DNA from 4 places in the Streptomyces sp. NPDC101181 genome. Region 1 is predicted to be linked to each of the others. Evidence: riboswitches for the same ligand, from Rfam matches in the RefSeq annotation. Region 1 holds a riboswitch; each other region holds the start of a gene.
What was found. A riboswitch is a leader RNA that binds a small molecule or an ion and turns the genes downstream of it on or off. The one in region 1 is predicted to bind cobalamin.

Region 1 (3,200 bases):
CGGGTGAAGTCGCGGGCCGTGTCGCCGTCCCGGGTGAACAGCGCCACCCCGTTGCCGTACGGGTGCTCCGAGGGCAGCCGCAGCGCCTCCTCGTAGTCGGCGGCCCGGACCACGCAGACGACCGGACCGAAGATCTCCTCCTGGTAGATCCGCATCTCCGGGGTGACCCGGTCGAAGAGCGTGGCGCCGGCGAAGAACCCTTCCTCGTGCCCCTCCAGGGTGAAGCCGCGCCCGTCCACGACCAGTTCGGCGCCCTCCTCGACCCCCAGGTCGACATAGCCGCGCACCCGGTCCACCGCGTCCCGGCCCACCAGCGGCCCGAAGTCGGCCTCCGGGTCGTCCGAGCGGCCGATGCGCAGTCCGGCGATCCGCTCGGCGAGCCGGGCGACCAGCGCGTCGGCGGTGGCCTCCCCGACCGGCACCGCCACCGAGACGGCCATGCACCGCTCGCCCGCCGAGCCGTACCCGGCGCCGATCATTGCGTCCACCGCCTGGTCCAGGTCGGCGTCCGGCATCACGATCATGTGGTTCTTCGCCCCGCCGAAGCACTGCGCGCGCTTGCCGTGGGCGGCGGCCGTGGCGTAGATGTGCGCGGCGACCGGCGTCGAGCCGACGAAGCCGAGCGCCTTCACGCGCGGGTCCTCCAGCAGGGTGTCCACGGCCTCCTTGCCGCCGTTGACGACGTTCAGCACCCCGGGCGGAAGCCCCGCCTCCAGGAACAGTTCGGCCAGCCGCAGCGGCACCGAGGGGTCCCGCTCCGAGGGCTTGAGGATGAAGGCGTTGCCGCAGGCCAGAGCGGGCGCGGCCTTCCACAGCGGGATCATCGCGGGGAAGTTGAACGGGGTGATGCCCGCGACCACGCCGAGCGGGCGGCGCAGCGAGTGGACGTCGATCCCGGCGCCCGCGTTGTCGCTGAACTCGCCCTTCAGCAGGTGCGGGACGCCCGCGGCGAACTCCACCACGTCCAGTCCGCGGGCGATGTCGCCGTGCGCGTCGGCCACGGTCTTGCCGTGCTCGCAGGAGAGGAGCCGGGCCAGCGAGTCCTTCTCCTGCTCGACGAGTCGCAGGAAGCGCAGCAGCACCCGGGCGCGGCGCTGCGGGTTCCACTCGCCCCACGCGCGCTGCGCCTCGACGGCGTCGGCGACGGCCGCCTCCGTCTCGGCACGGTCGGCCAGGGGAACCCGGGCCTGCACCCGGCCGGTGTTGGGGTCGAAGACGTCGCCGAAGCCGCCCGAGGTACCGGACGTGTGCTTGCCGCCGATGAAGTGGGTGAGTTCGCGGACCATGGAAGCCTGCTCTCGTCGGTGAGATCGCCAGGTGAGATCCGGGGATGGCGCACGGGCCCGCCGGGCCGCGGCGCACCGGTCGGATGCGCGCGGACGCGGACGGACTCGCCGTCAGGGGGACGCGGAGGGCGAAGGCCGTCAGGGGGCGGGGAGAACCGCTCGCCGGGACGTGCCTGCGGGGCCGTGGGTGCGGACCGGTGCCATGCGTGTCTGCTCCATCCTCGTGGAAACACGGAACAACCCGCGGCCGGTATCCTGACTCCCGGATCAGCGCGCGTCCCCTGCCTTCCCGACGGCCTACGCTCCGTCAGTGGCGGGTCCTGCGAGGACGAACTCCCCGGTCACAGTGGCGGGACCGCGCCGGAATCGCACCGGCTTCCCTGACACCGCGGGCCTTCGGAGCACCCGACTGCACATCGGGCACCCCTCTGCCCCGAACATATAGTTGGACGTCCTAGTAAGTCCACCCCGCCCCTGGTGTGTCCACCGGATCAGTGGCGTGCCCGCGCCACCTGGCATGATCGGCGCACATGGCGGACGCGGACACGACGGGCACGGCAGACATGGCAGACATGGCGGAGAACAACGCGGCACCCCGGCACATCCTGGTCATCGGCATGGGCGCCGGCGACCCCGACCACCTGACCCTCGCCGCGGTGAAGGCGATGCGCCGGGCCGAGGTGTTCTTCGTCCTGGGCAAGGGCCGGGAGAAGGAGTCGCTGACCCGGCTGCGGCGCGACATCCTGGACGAACACCTCACCGGCCCCTACCGGGTCGTCGAGGCCGAGGACCCGTGGCGCGACCGCACCCAGGACGACGGCGCGCGCTACACCTCGGCCGTGCACGACTGGCGCCACCGGCGGGCCGACATCTGCGAACGCCTGATCATCGAGGAACTGGCACCGGGGGAGTGCGGGGCGTTCCTGGTGTGGGGCGACCCGTCCCTGTACGACAGCACCCTCGCGATCCTGGAGGACATCCGGGACCGGGGCACGGTGGATTTCGGCCATACGGTGGTCCCGGGCATCAGCAGCGTCTCCGCCCTCGCGGCCCGGCACCGCGTCACCCTCAACCGGGTCGGCCGCCCCATCCACATCACCCCCGGCAGGCGCCTCGCCCAGGGTTTCCCCGAGGATGACGGCGACATCGTGGTGATGCTCGACGGCCACGAGACCTTCACCCAGCTGACGGGGCGCGGCCTGTGGATCCACTGGGGCGCCTACATCGGCACGCCCGACGAGATCCTGGTCTCCGGACCGCTCGACGAGGTCGCCGGGCGGATCAGCCGGCTGCGGGCGGAGGCCCGCGAACGGCACGGCTGGATCATGGACACCTACCTGCTGCGCCAGAGCACGGAGGAGACGGACCGTCCGGCAGCGGGCGCGGACGGCGCCCCGGGCTGACCGGCTGCCCGCGCCGGCCGATGGGCGGGCCCGCGCGCCCGGCGCGCGCCGCACCGGAGCGCGGCCGTGACGAGGCGGGGACCGGATCCCGTCCGGGGGCGTGGCGAGGCGGCGAGCGGGGCCGTGCGAGGTGCGGGCCTGGGGTGGCCTCCGCACCTCGTCGTCGGACCGGCCGGGGTCAGCGCCGGGACTCGTACTCCCGGATCACGCCGAGGCCGTGACCGAGGCTCGGGCACTCGGCGCTCAGATCGTCACCCCGCACCAGGTAGTTGTTCACCCGGCCGTCCGACGGCCGCTCGACGGCGCGGTACTGCGTGCCGTTCACGGTGATCGTCCAGTCGTCGCCGTCCTGGGCCCACCCGACTGTCTTCTTCATATGGCGTTTCCGTTCCTCGATCGGCCCCGCCGGGGATCGGAGGGGCCGTGTAGTGGGAAGAAGAACGGCCTGTGACGCTCCGTGGTTCCGTCTTCCCCTACGCCATTCGGTTACATCTGGGTCACTGTCCCCGCA
Region 2 (3,200 bases), on a different contig from region 1:
GGGTCGTCGGCGGGGCGGTGGTGGGCCCGGTCGTCGGGGGAGTGGTCGGCGGAAGGGTCGGCTCCACGGGCTTCGCGGTCAGCGTGACCAGGCTGGTGTCCGCCCCCGCGAGCACGGCGGGCGCGGTCGGGTAGAGCGCACCGTCGGTGGCGCTCTCCTCGAACCCGAAGCCACCGTCGTCCAGTTGCTGCCGCGACAGCCAGGAGACCGCCGCGTCGGCCGCGCCGCCGTCACCGAGCGCGCGCAGCGCCTGCGCCGCGTACGCGGTCGCCGTGATCGAGCCGGTGGTCGCGCCGTTGTACCCCGGGAACGCGCCGGTCTCCAGCTGGGCCTTCCGCAGGTACGCGCGGGTCCTGGCGACGGCCGTGTCCTGGCCGCCCGCCTCGTCGAGCACCAGCGCGACCAGTCCGGTGGTGGCCGGGTCGCCGTCGCAGTTCTCGCCGGGGGTGATCAGGATGCTGGTCACCGAGCCGTCCTGGCACACCAGTTGGGTCAGCCGGGCCGTGCTCGCCGCGGGCGGTTCCACGCCGCCGCGCAGCAGGGCCAGCACGGACAGCGCCTGCCCGTCCGCGTACTGCGCGCCGCGGAAGTCGCCCTTGGCCGTGCAGCCGGGTGTGGGGGCCCCGGACTCGGGGCCCGCCGGGCAGACGTTCTCCTTGAGGTCGCCGAGCAGATCGCGCCCGCCGAAGGCCCGCGGGTCGCCCCCGGTGATCTCCGCGAGCAGCGCCAGCCGGGCCGCCGCGGGGGCGTCGGGCGCCTCGTCGGTCCCGTTCGGGTAGGCGTAGGGACCGGTCCGGGTGGTGAGGTGGGCGGCCACCTTGTCCAGGGCCGGGCTCCTCCCGCCCGCCGCGGCGAGCGCGTACGCGGCCTCGGTGGTCAGCACGTCGTCGTGCGCCCCGGTGTCCGGGTCCGCCACATGGGTGTCGTCCCGCAGCTGGCCGGTCACCCAGCGGGCGGCGGCGGGCAGGTCGATCTCCCCGGCGGGAACGCTCGGACCGTCCGTCGGGCCCCCGGTGGGGCCGGGTGTCCCGCCCCCGCCGGCCCGCACCTCGTCCGGGGTGAAGTCGGGGCGTCCGGTGGTGCCGCCGACATCGGTGCCGCCGAACACCCAGGCGTCCACGTCGCCCGCCTTGGGCTTGCGGTCCATCGCGCCGAGCGGGCTGTAGGACCAGGTCTCCTGGCCGGGAGCGGCGATCCAGTACGACCAGTAGGCGGTGGCCTGCGGGGTCAGCACGCAGTCCTCGGTGGCCGGAGTGGGGTACCGCGTACCGGAGTTGAAGGAGCCCGCACCGATCCGGCAGATGAAGCCGTCGCCGTCGTGCTGGGTGCCCTCGGTGGTGAAGCCGCCCTCGTGGAGCAGTTCGTAGCCGCTGGTCGGCGTGGTGTCGCAGCCGCGCACCACCCCGCCGCCGAACGGGCCGAAGTCCACCGCGACGACCGCTCCCCTGGTGGCCGTGCACTCCCCGACCGGGTCGGCCGACGCCGGGACGGCCCCGCTCACGAAGGCGACGCTCGCGGCGAAGATCAACGCGATGGCGGAGACCGACGACAGAAGTCTCCTCTTCCCGGCATGCCGGTTCCGTTGCTGTGCGGTCCCCACCACGGCCCCTCGTGTCGTCCGGGCGGGCCCCGCGTGGCAGAAGGCACCCGGCGGGGGCGAGCCCCGAACGGGCCGCCCACGGGGAGCTGTTCGAACCACGCCGTAGTCCGCGACGGCGCTTCTCGCTGAAAATCCTGGTCCCAGGCAGTCCGGCTCGCCCGCGCGGTGGCGGGCCCACGGTTGCGGGTCAGCGCCGGATTTCGACCGGCTTCCCCTGGGGCTGAGTGCTTATCAGGCGGATTGGAACACGCTCTCGAAGAGAGCGTCAAGGTGTTCCGCGTCTCCCCGGCGGGCCCCGCGGCGCACGCCGCGCCCCTCCCTGGCGCACCCCTGCCGCCTCGGGTAGCGTCCTGGCCTGCCGTGTGGGGGAACCCGGTGCGAATCCGGGGCTGACGCGCAGCGGTGTGGGGCGGCAGGGGGCCGTTCCCGAGCCCGAATGCCCATCCGGCAGCTGTACCAGGAGAAGCCGTACCCACGCGTTCAGGCGTCGGCCACCCGCCCTGCCCTGCCCTGTGCGGCCCGGGAGGCGCCGCGGTGCCGCGCGCCCCTCATCCTCAGGAGCAGGCCCATGCCCCGTTCTGCCACGTCCCGCACCTCGCGTACGCCCCGCCGGATCGCCCTCGTGGCGCCCGCCGTGCTGGGGGCGTTCGTCCTCACGGCGCTGCCCGCCGCGGCGACGTCCACGCCCGCCCAGATCGCCACCTCGAAGACCAACGGTGTGGCGTACGTCAAGTCCCTCCAGGCCGCCGACGGTTCGTACGCCGGGCCGGGGCTCTCCAACGAGTGGGCCTTCAGCGCCCTCGCCGCCGCCGGAACGGCCGCCGTCGACGTGACGCCCGGCGGCGACGCGACGAAGAACGCCCGCACCGTCTACCGCAACCTCCTGGCCACCCCCGGCTGGCCCTCCGCCACCCCCGTCGTCACCGACTACCAGCGCGGCACGCTCAACGCGTACGCCGCCGGGATCGACCCCGCCCGGGTCTCCGCCTCGCGCAACCTGATCGCCGACATCTACGGCTACTGGCAGAACGCGGAGGCCGGCTACTTCGGCCCGTCCGCCAACTACAACGGCACCGTCTTCGCCGCCCTCGCCCTGGGGGGCGCGAGAACCCAGGCGGGCGGCCAGCGCGTCCCGCAGGCCCTTCTCGACCGCGTCGTCACCCGCCTCCGGGCCAACCAGCACAACGACGGCGGCTGGACCTACGCCAAGGCCGAGGGCAACGCCACCGAGCTGAACAAGCCGAGCGACGTCGACATGACGGGCGCCTCGATGGCCGCGCTCTGCGTGTCCGGCGTGCCCGGCACCGACGCCGACATCCTCCAGGCCAAGGCGTTCCTCAAGAGCAAGCTGGTCAACAACAGCGGCGCGTTCAACGCCATGTACGGCATCAACACCAGCTCCAACGGCTGGGCCGTCTCCGGGCTCAACGCCTGCGGCATCAACCCGCAGACCGGGGACTTCCTCACCCCGATGGGCAGGACCCCGGTCGACTTCCTCATCGCCCAGCAGTTCAACCCGGGCGGCGGCTTCAAGTACCAGCCCTCCGACACCTCCCCGTCCGCCTACTCCTCACTGGACGGTCTGCGCGCCGTCGCGGGC
Region 3 (3,200 bases), on a different contig from region 1:
CCGCACCGTGCCCGAACTCGACGGCTGCGCGGTCGACTTCGCCTGCACGGTCTCCGGCATCGACCTGGACGGCGCGGTCGGCGGCCGTACGGCGTTCCGGATGGGCCGGTACGTCAAGTTCGCCGTCCTCGCCGCCCGGGAGGCGGTCGCGGACGCCGGACTCGACCCGGCGCAGTGGGACGGCGCCCGGGTCGCCGTGGTCGTCGGCACCAGCAGCGGCGGCTCCGCCGGACTCACCGAACAGGCCGTCGCCCTGGAGCGGCGCGGACCCGAGGCCACCTCCCCCTCGGGCATCCTGCTGACCATCCCCAACATGCCCGCGGCCGAGATCGCCATCCGGATGAAGGCCACCGGGCCCAGCCTGGCGCCGTGCACGGCCTGTTCGTCCGGGGTGACCGCGCTGTCGGTCGCCCGGGACCTGCTGACCCTCGGCCGGTGCGACATCGCGATCGCCGGGGCCACCGAGTCGATCGTGTTCCCGGTCGCCATGACGGGCCTCGCCCGCTCCGGCGCCGCGGCCGCGCGGGACGGCGACCCCGCCCGCCTGTGCCGCCCCTTCGCCGCCGACCGGGCCGGGCTCGTCATGGGGGAGGGCGCCGCCGTCATGGTCCTGGAACGGGCCCAGGAGGCGCGCGCCCGGGGCGCGGTACCCCGGGCGCTGATCACGGGCGTCGGAGAGACCACCGACGCCCATCACCCCACCAGCCCGCACCCCTCCGGGGACGTCGCACGGGCGGCCGTCGACGCCGCGCTGCGTGACGCGGACTGGCGCGCCGAGGACGTCGACCACGTCAACGCGCACGGGACATCGACCCCCCAGGGCGACGCCACCGAAGCCGCCCTGATCGGGCGGGCCTACCCGCACCGCCCGCCGGTCACCGCCGCCAAGGGGGTGCTGGGCCACTGCATGGGGGCGGCCGGAGCCATCGAGACCGGCCTGACCATCCTCACCCTCCAGCACGGGCTGATCCCGCCGGTCGCGAACCTGGACACCCCGGCCCCCGGCTTCGACATCGACTGCGTCACCAAGACGCCGCGTGAGGCGCCCGTGCGGCGCGCCGTCAGCCACTCCTTCGGCTTCGGTGGCCAGAACGCGGTGATCGCGCTGGAAGCCGCTCCGTAACACCGAGGCGGCGAACGGAAGCCGGCGGGCCGGTGCGGCGGGACGATCCCGCGCCGCACCGGCCCCCGGGGGCGTGGTCACGGGTCCGGCGAACCGCCGCTGATCTGCGTGAAGACGCGTGATAGCTTGCCGGGGCCAGTCGAACCCCGGCGACGGGGTCAGGGAATCCGGTGCGAATCCGGAACTGACGCGCAGCGGTGAGGGGGACGGGCGGGGCCACGGCCACTGGAGCGGTGATCTGCTCCGGGAAGGCGTCCCGCCCGGACGAACCCGAGTCCGAAGACCTGCTGGCGCCCGTACCCGCGCCGGGGCACGGGAACCGTACGACGGGCTCCGCGGCTGGGCCCAGAGACACGAGGTCCTTCTGTGCTGCCCACGTCCACGGCCATCCCCGTACCGATACGCACCGCCGCCCTGCTCACGGCGGGACTCCTCCTGCTGACGGCCTGCGGCGGCGGCGGTTCCACGGCGGCCGGGGGCGGCGCGGCCGACGGCTACCCGGTCACCCTGGAGAACTGCGGCCACACCGTCACGGTGAAGGCCCCGCCGCGCCGGGCCGTCTCCGTCGACCAGGGCTCGACCGAGATCCTGCTCTCCCTCGGCCTCGCCGACCGGCTCGCGGGCTCCGCCACCTGGACCGACCCCGTGATGAAGGGCCTGGAGAAGGCCAACGCGGGCGTCGAGCGGATCTCCGAGAACCGCCCCTCGTCCGAGAAGGTCCTCGACAAGGAACCCGACTTCCTCAGCGCCTCCCTCACCTCCACCCTCGCCAAGGGTGGCGTCGCCCCCCGCGAGCAGTTCGAGAAACTCGGCGTCCCCACCTACGTCTCACCCGCCGACTGCGTCGGCAAGGACAACGGCGGCAGCGGCGACGGAACCCGCACCACACCGCTGACCATGGACAGCGTCTACACCGAAGTCCGCGAACTGGCCCGGGTGTTCGGCGTCCCCGCGCGCGGGGACGCCCTGGTGGAGAAGCTCCGGGCCCGCGTCACGAAGGCCGCCGAGGGCGTCGACGCCTCCGGCGCGTCGCTCCTGTACTGGTTCTCCGACTCCAAGGCCCCCTACATCGCGGGTTGTTGTGGTGCGCCCGGCGTCATCACCAAAGAACTCGGTGCGAAGAACGTCTTCGACGACACCTACGACGAATGGCCCCAGATCAGCTGGGAGACCATCGCCGACCGCAACCCCGACGTCCTGGTCATCGGCGATCTGACCCGCACCGCACAGACCGCCGAGAGCGCCGAGAAGAAGATCGAGTTCCTGGAGTCCAACCCCGTCACCAGGACCATGGACGCCGTGAAGAACCGCCGGTACGTTCTGCTGAGCGGCCAGGCGATGAACCCCTCCATCCGCACGGTCGAGGGCCTGGAACGCGTCGCCGCCGCCCTGCGCGACTTCGGCCTCACGGGGTGAGCACGGACACCCCCGCGGCCAGGGAGCGGTCCGGTGCACCGCCCCTCGCCGCTCCGGGCGGCGGCCGCGCCCACAGCGCCAGGGCGCTCGCCGTACTCCTGTGGGGCGGCGGACTGGCGGTCCTGGCGGCCTCCGTCGCCCTCGCCGTGACCATCGGGCCCGCCCGGATCTCCGTGCCCGACGTCTGGTCGGCCGTCGCCGCGCACCTCGGGTTCGGCGCCTCGGAGCTGAGCCCGATCCGGGACGGCATCATCTGGAACCTGCGGATGCCCCGCACCCTGCTCGCCGCCGTGTGCGGGGCGGGGCTCGCGGTGTGCGGCACGGTGATGCAGTCCCTGCTGCGCAACCCGCTGGCCGACCCCTTCGTCCTCGGCGTCTCCTCCGGCGCCTCCACCGGGGCGGTCCTGGTGGTCGTCCTGGGCGTCGGCGGGGGAGCGGTGTCCCTCTCCGCCGGGGCGTTCGCCGGGGCCGTCTGCTCGTTCGCCCTGGTGCTGCTGCTCAGCCACACCCTGGGCGGCACCACCGACCGGGTCGTCCTCTCCGGGGTGGCCGCGATGCAGCTGTTCTCCGCGCTCACCTCGTTCGTGGTGATGACGTCGGCCGACGCCGAGCAGACCCGCGGGGTGCTGTTCTGGCTGCTCGGCTCGCTCAGCGGGGTCGG
Region 4 (3,200 bases), on a different contig from region 1:
GGACTGGACCCAGCCGTGCTGGGTGGCCAGGTAGCCGGTGAGCTGCTCGGCGAAGTACTGCACCATGTCGTTGCGTTCGGGCTCGCCGTGCACCAGGACGTCGATCCCGGCCTTCTCCTGGAAGGAGAGGACCTCGCGGATCTCGTTCTTGATCCGCTCCTCGTAGCCGGCCTGGTCGATCCGCCCCGCCCGCAGGTCGGCGCGGGCGGTCCGCAACTCGGTGGTCTGCGGGAACGACCCGATCGTGGTCGTCGGCAGCAGCGGCAGCCCGAGGTGGGCGCGCTGCGCGGCGGCCCGTTCCGGGTAGGGCTGGGAGCGGCGGCCGTCGGCGTCGGTGACCGCCGCCGTGCGGGCCCGCACCGCCGGGTCATGGGTGATGGGCGAGTTGGTACGGGAGGCCAGATCGGCCCGGTTGGCGGCGAGTTCGGCCCCGATGGCCTCGGTGCCGCGCGACAGCCCCCTGGCCAGCGTGACGATCTCTTCGGTCTTCTGCCGGGCGAAGGCCAGCCAGCGGGCGATCTGCGGGTCGATGTCGCGTTCGGCGTCCGCGTCCAGCGGGACGTGGAGCAGGGAGCAGGAGGCGGAGACGTCGACGCGGTCGGCGAGGCCGAGGAGCGTGCCGAGGGTCGCGAGGGACTTCTCCAGGTCGTTGATCCAGATGTTGCGGCCGTTGACGACCCCCGCGACCAGCCGCTTGCCGGGCAGGCCGCCCGCGGCGGCCAGCGCCGCCAGGTTCGCGGCGGCCGCGTCCGTGAAGTCCAGGGCCAGGCCGTCGACCGGCGCCTTGGCGAGAACGAGGAGGGCGTCCCCCAGCTGGTCGAAGTAGGAGGCCACCAGCAGCTTGGGCCGGTCGGCCAGGGCGCCGAGGTCGCGGTAGGCGCGGGCGGCGGCGTTCAGCTCGGCCGGGGTGCGGTCCTGGACGAGCGCGGGCTCGTCCAGCTGCACCCACTCGGCGCCCGCCGCGCGCAGGTCTGCCAGGACCTCGGCGTACACCGGCAGCAGCCGGTCCAGCAGCGTCAGCGGCTCGAATCCGGCGGCGACACCGGGGGCCGCCTTGGCGAGCAGCAGGTAGGTGACGGGGCCGACCAGGACCGGGCGCGGCGTGAGGCCGAGCGCCAGGGCCTCCTTGAACTCCGCGACCTGCTTGGCGGAGTCCGCCGTGAACACCGTGTCCGGGCCCAGCTCCGGCACCAGGTAGTGGTAGTTGGTGTCGAACCACTTCGTCATCTCCAGCGGAGCGACGTCCTGGGTGCCCCGCGCCATCGCGAAGTAGCCGTCGAGGGCGTCCGCGTCCACCGCGTCCTGGTGCCGCGCCGGGATCGCGCCGACCATGACGCTGGTGTCCAGGACGTGGTCGTAGTAGGAGAAGTCACCGGTCGGGACCTCGTCCACACCGGCGTCGGCGAGCTGCTGCCAGTTGGTGCGGCGCAGACCGGCGGCGGTCCGCCGCAGGGCCTCCGCGTCGACGCGGCCCTTCCAGTACCCCTCGACGGCCTTCTTCAGTTCACGGTTCTGACCCTGGCGGGGGTAGCCGTACACGGTGGCGTGTGCTGCCGCGGCTGCGGGCTTCGGTGTCACGGAACTCTCCTTCGCGAGATGAATCCTTGGTCCGGAGACGGACGAGGGTGCGAAGGGATGGCGAACCGGACGGAAGCGACCCCGCGCGGCACAGGCGCGGTCGTCCGTCTGGTGCAGTACGCCGACCCGCCCTCGAGGTCACCGGAATGTCCGCGTACGAAATCGTCCGGACGCGGGCAGTTGGCAGGTCTTCGGACTCGCGGGCGCGCCCTGACGACGTCAGGACACCTACTGGCCGTCGCTTCCCGGGCCCTGCGTGGACCCAGTGCGTATGACGGCGGTCGTTCCCACATACCGCTGCGGGGCAGTCCCGGATTCCCACCGGGTTCCCTCTTGCGACACCCCGCCTGGCGGACAGGGCGAACCAGCTGCTGCGGGAGAGCCTACGGGCTGCCCCCGGACTCCGGGAGGCCGCGTCCAACGATCGGACATGTGAGGGAGGTCACTTACGGGCGGGGCCGCCGGGACTCGGGCGGCCGACCGGTCCCCGCGGGATGCGAGGATGAAACGCATGGTCTCTCCCCCCATGAGGCACCCCGCCACGGAGTCGCTGGGACGGCTGCGTGACGAGCTGTTCCGGACCGCCGTCGCCTGCGACTCCTCCCGCGCCATCGACCTCGTGCTCCGCGCACTGGAGGCGGCGGGCGGGTGCGACGGCGACATACTGGCCGGACGCGCCGCGGCCGAGACCATCCTGCTGAACGTGATCGCCCCGGTGCAGGCCCGGGTCGGAACGGAGTGGGCCGCCAACCGGATCACCGTGGCCCAGGAGCACGGCGCCAGCGCCATCAGCGACCGGTGCATCTCCGCCCTCATCGGCGAGGTCCGCCGCCGGCCGCACGAGCGTTCCCGCGGCCGGATCATCGTCGCCTGCGTCGAGGGCGAATGGCACGCGCTGCCCGCCCGGCTGGTGGCCGAGACCCTGATCCTGCGGGGATGGGAGGTGGACTACCTCGGCGCGCAGGTCCCCACTCCCCACCTGGTGGCCCACATCCAGCAGCGGAACGCCGACGCGGTGCTGCTCTCCTCCTCGATCCCCACCCGCCTGCCCGCCGCCCACGCGGCGATCAGCGCCTGCCAGAGCGTGGGGATGCCGGTCCTCGTCGGCGGCGCGGCCTTCGGCGCCGACGGCCGCTACGCCCGGCTGCTGGGAGCCGAGGGCTGGGCGGCCGACGCGCCCGCCGCGGCCGACGCCCTGGCGGACGGACTGACCCCGCGGACGGAGGCTCCGGGACTCCTGGGGCTGGACACCCTGCCGCACCTGAGCGATCAGGAGTACACGTTCGTGATCACGAACAAACAGGTCCTGGCCCGGCAGGTGATCGCCGATCTGGAGAGGGACTTCCCGGCGATGCGCGCCTACACCGACGCGCAACGGGAGCGTACCGCCGAGGACATCGACCACATCGTCGAGTTCCTCAGCGTGGCCCTGTACGTGGACGACCACGACCTGTTCACCGTGTTCATCGGCTGGACCCGCGAGATCCTGGCGGCGCGCCGGGTGCCCGCCGCGTCCATGATCCCGGCCCTCGACTCCCTGGCCCGGCAGCTGCACGACTTCCCCCGCGCGCTCGGCCTGCTGGCGGCGGGCCGCTCCGCGCTCGCCGCACCGCCCGCCCCCC

Region 2: another riboswitch for cobalamin. It lies ahead of ACIRRU_RS22225 (prenyltransferase/squalene oxidase repeat-containing protein); the one in region 1 lies ahead of ACIRRU_RS30045 (CoA-acylating methylmalonate-semialdehyde dehydrogenase).
Region 3: another riboswitch for cobalamin. It lies ahead of ACIRRU_RS21900 (ABC transporter substrate-binding protein); the one in region 1 lies ahead of ACIRRU_RS30045 (CoA-acylating methylmalonate-semialdehyde dehydrogenase).
Region 4: another riboswitch for cobalamin. It lies ahead of metE (5-methyltetrahydropteroyltriglutamate--homocysteine S-methyltransferase); the one in region 1 lies ahead of ACIRRU_RS30045 (CoA-acylating methylmalonate-semialdehyde dehydrogenase).

What each region holds. Positions count from the first base shown of each region.
Region 1 is NZ_JBIWOX010000034.1:16,989-20,188, forward strand. Features, by position in the region: gene ACIRRU_RS30045 (CoA-acylating methylmalonate-semialdehyde dehydrogenase) at 1-1,286, opposite strand, end outside; cobalamin riboswitch at 1,514-1,692, opposite strand; gene cobF (precorrin-6A synthase (deacetylating)) at 1,859-2,689, shown strand; gene ACIRRU_RS30055 (hypothetical protein) at 2,868-3,065, opposite strand.
Region 2 is NZ_JBIWOX010000015.1:172,881-176,080, forward strand. Features, by position in the region: gene ACIRRU_RS22225 (prenyltransferase/squalene oxidase repeat-containing protein) at 1-1,600, opposite strand, end outside; cobalamin riboswitch at 1,724-1,860, opposite strand; cobalamin riboswitch at 1,966-2,042, shown strand; gene ACIRRU_RS22230 (hypothetical protein) at 2,169-3,200, shown strand, end outside.
Region 3 is NZ_JBIWOX010000015.1:96,041-99,240, forward strand. Features, by position in the region: gene ACIRRU_RS21895 (beta-ketoacyl-[acyl-carrier-protein] synthase family protein) at 1-1,123, shown strand, start outside; cobalamin riboswitch at 1,243-1,430, shown strand; gene ACIRRU_RS21900 (ABC transporter substrate-binding protein) at 1,490-2,539, shown strand; gene ACIRRU_RS21905 (FecCD family ABC transporter permease) at 2,536-3,200, shown strand, end outside.
Region 4 is NZ_JBIWOX010000030.1:28,101-31,300, forward strand. Features, by position in the region: gene metE (5-methyltetrahydropteroyltriglutamate--homocysteine S-methyltransferase) at 1-1,578, opposite strand, end outside; cobalamin riboswitch at 1,743-1,962, opposite strand; gene ACIRRU_RS29345 (B12-binding domain-containing protein) at 2,105-3,200, shown strand, end outside.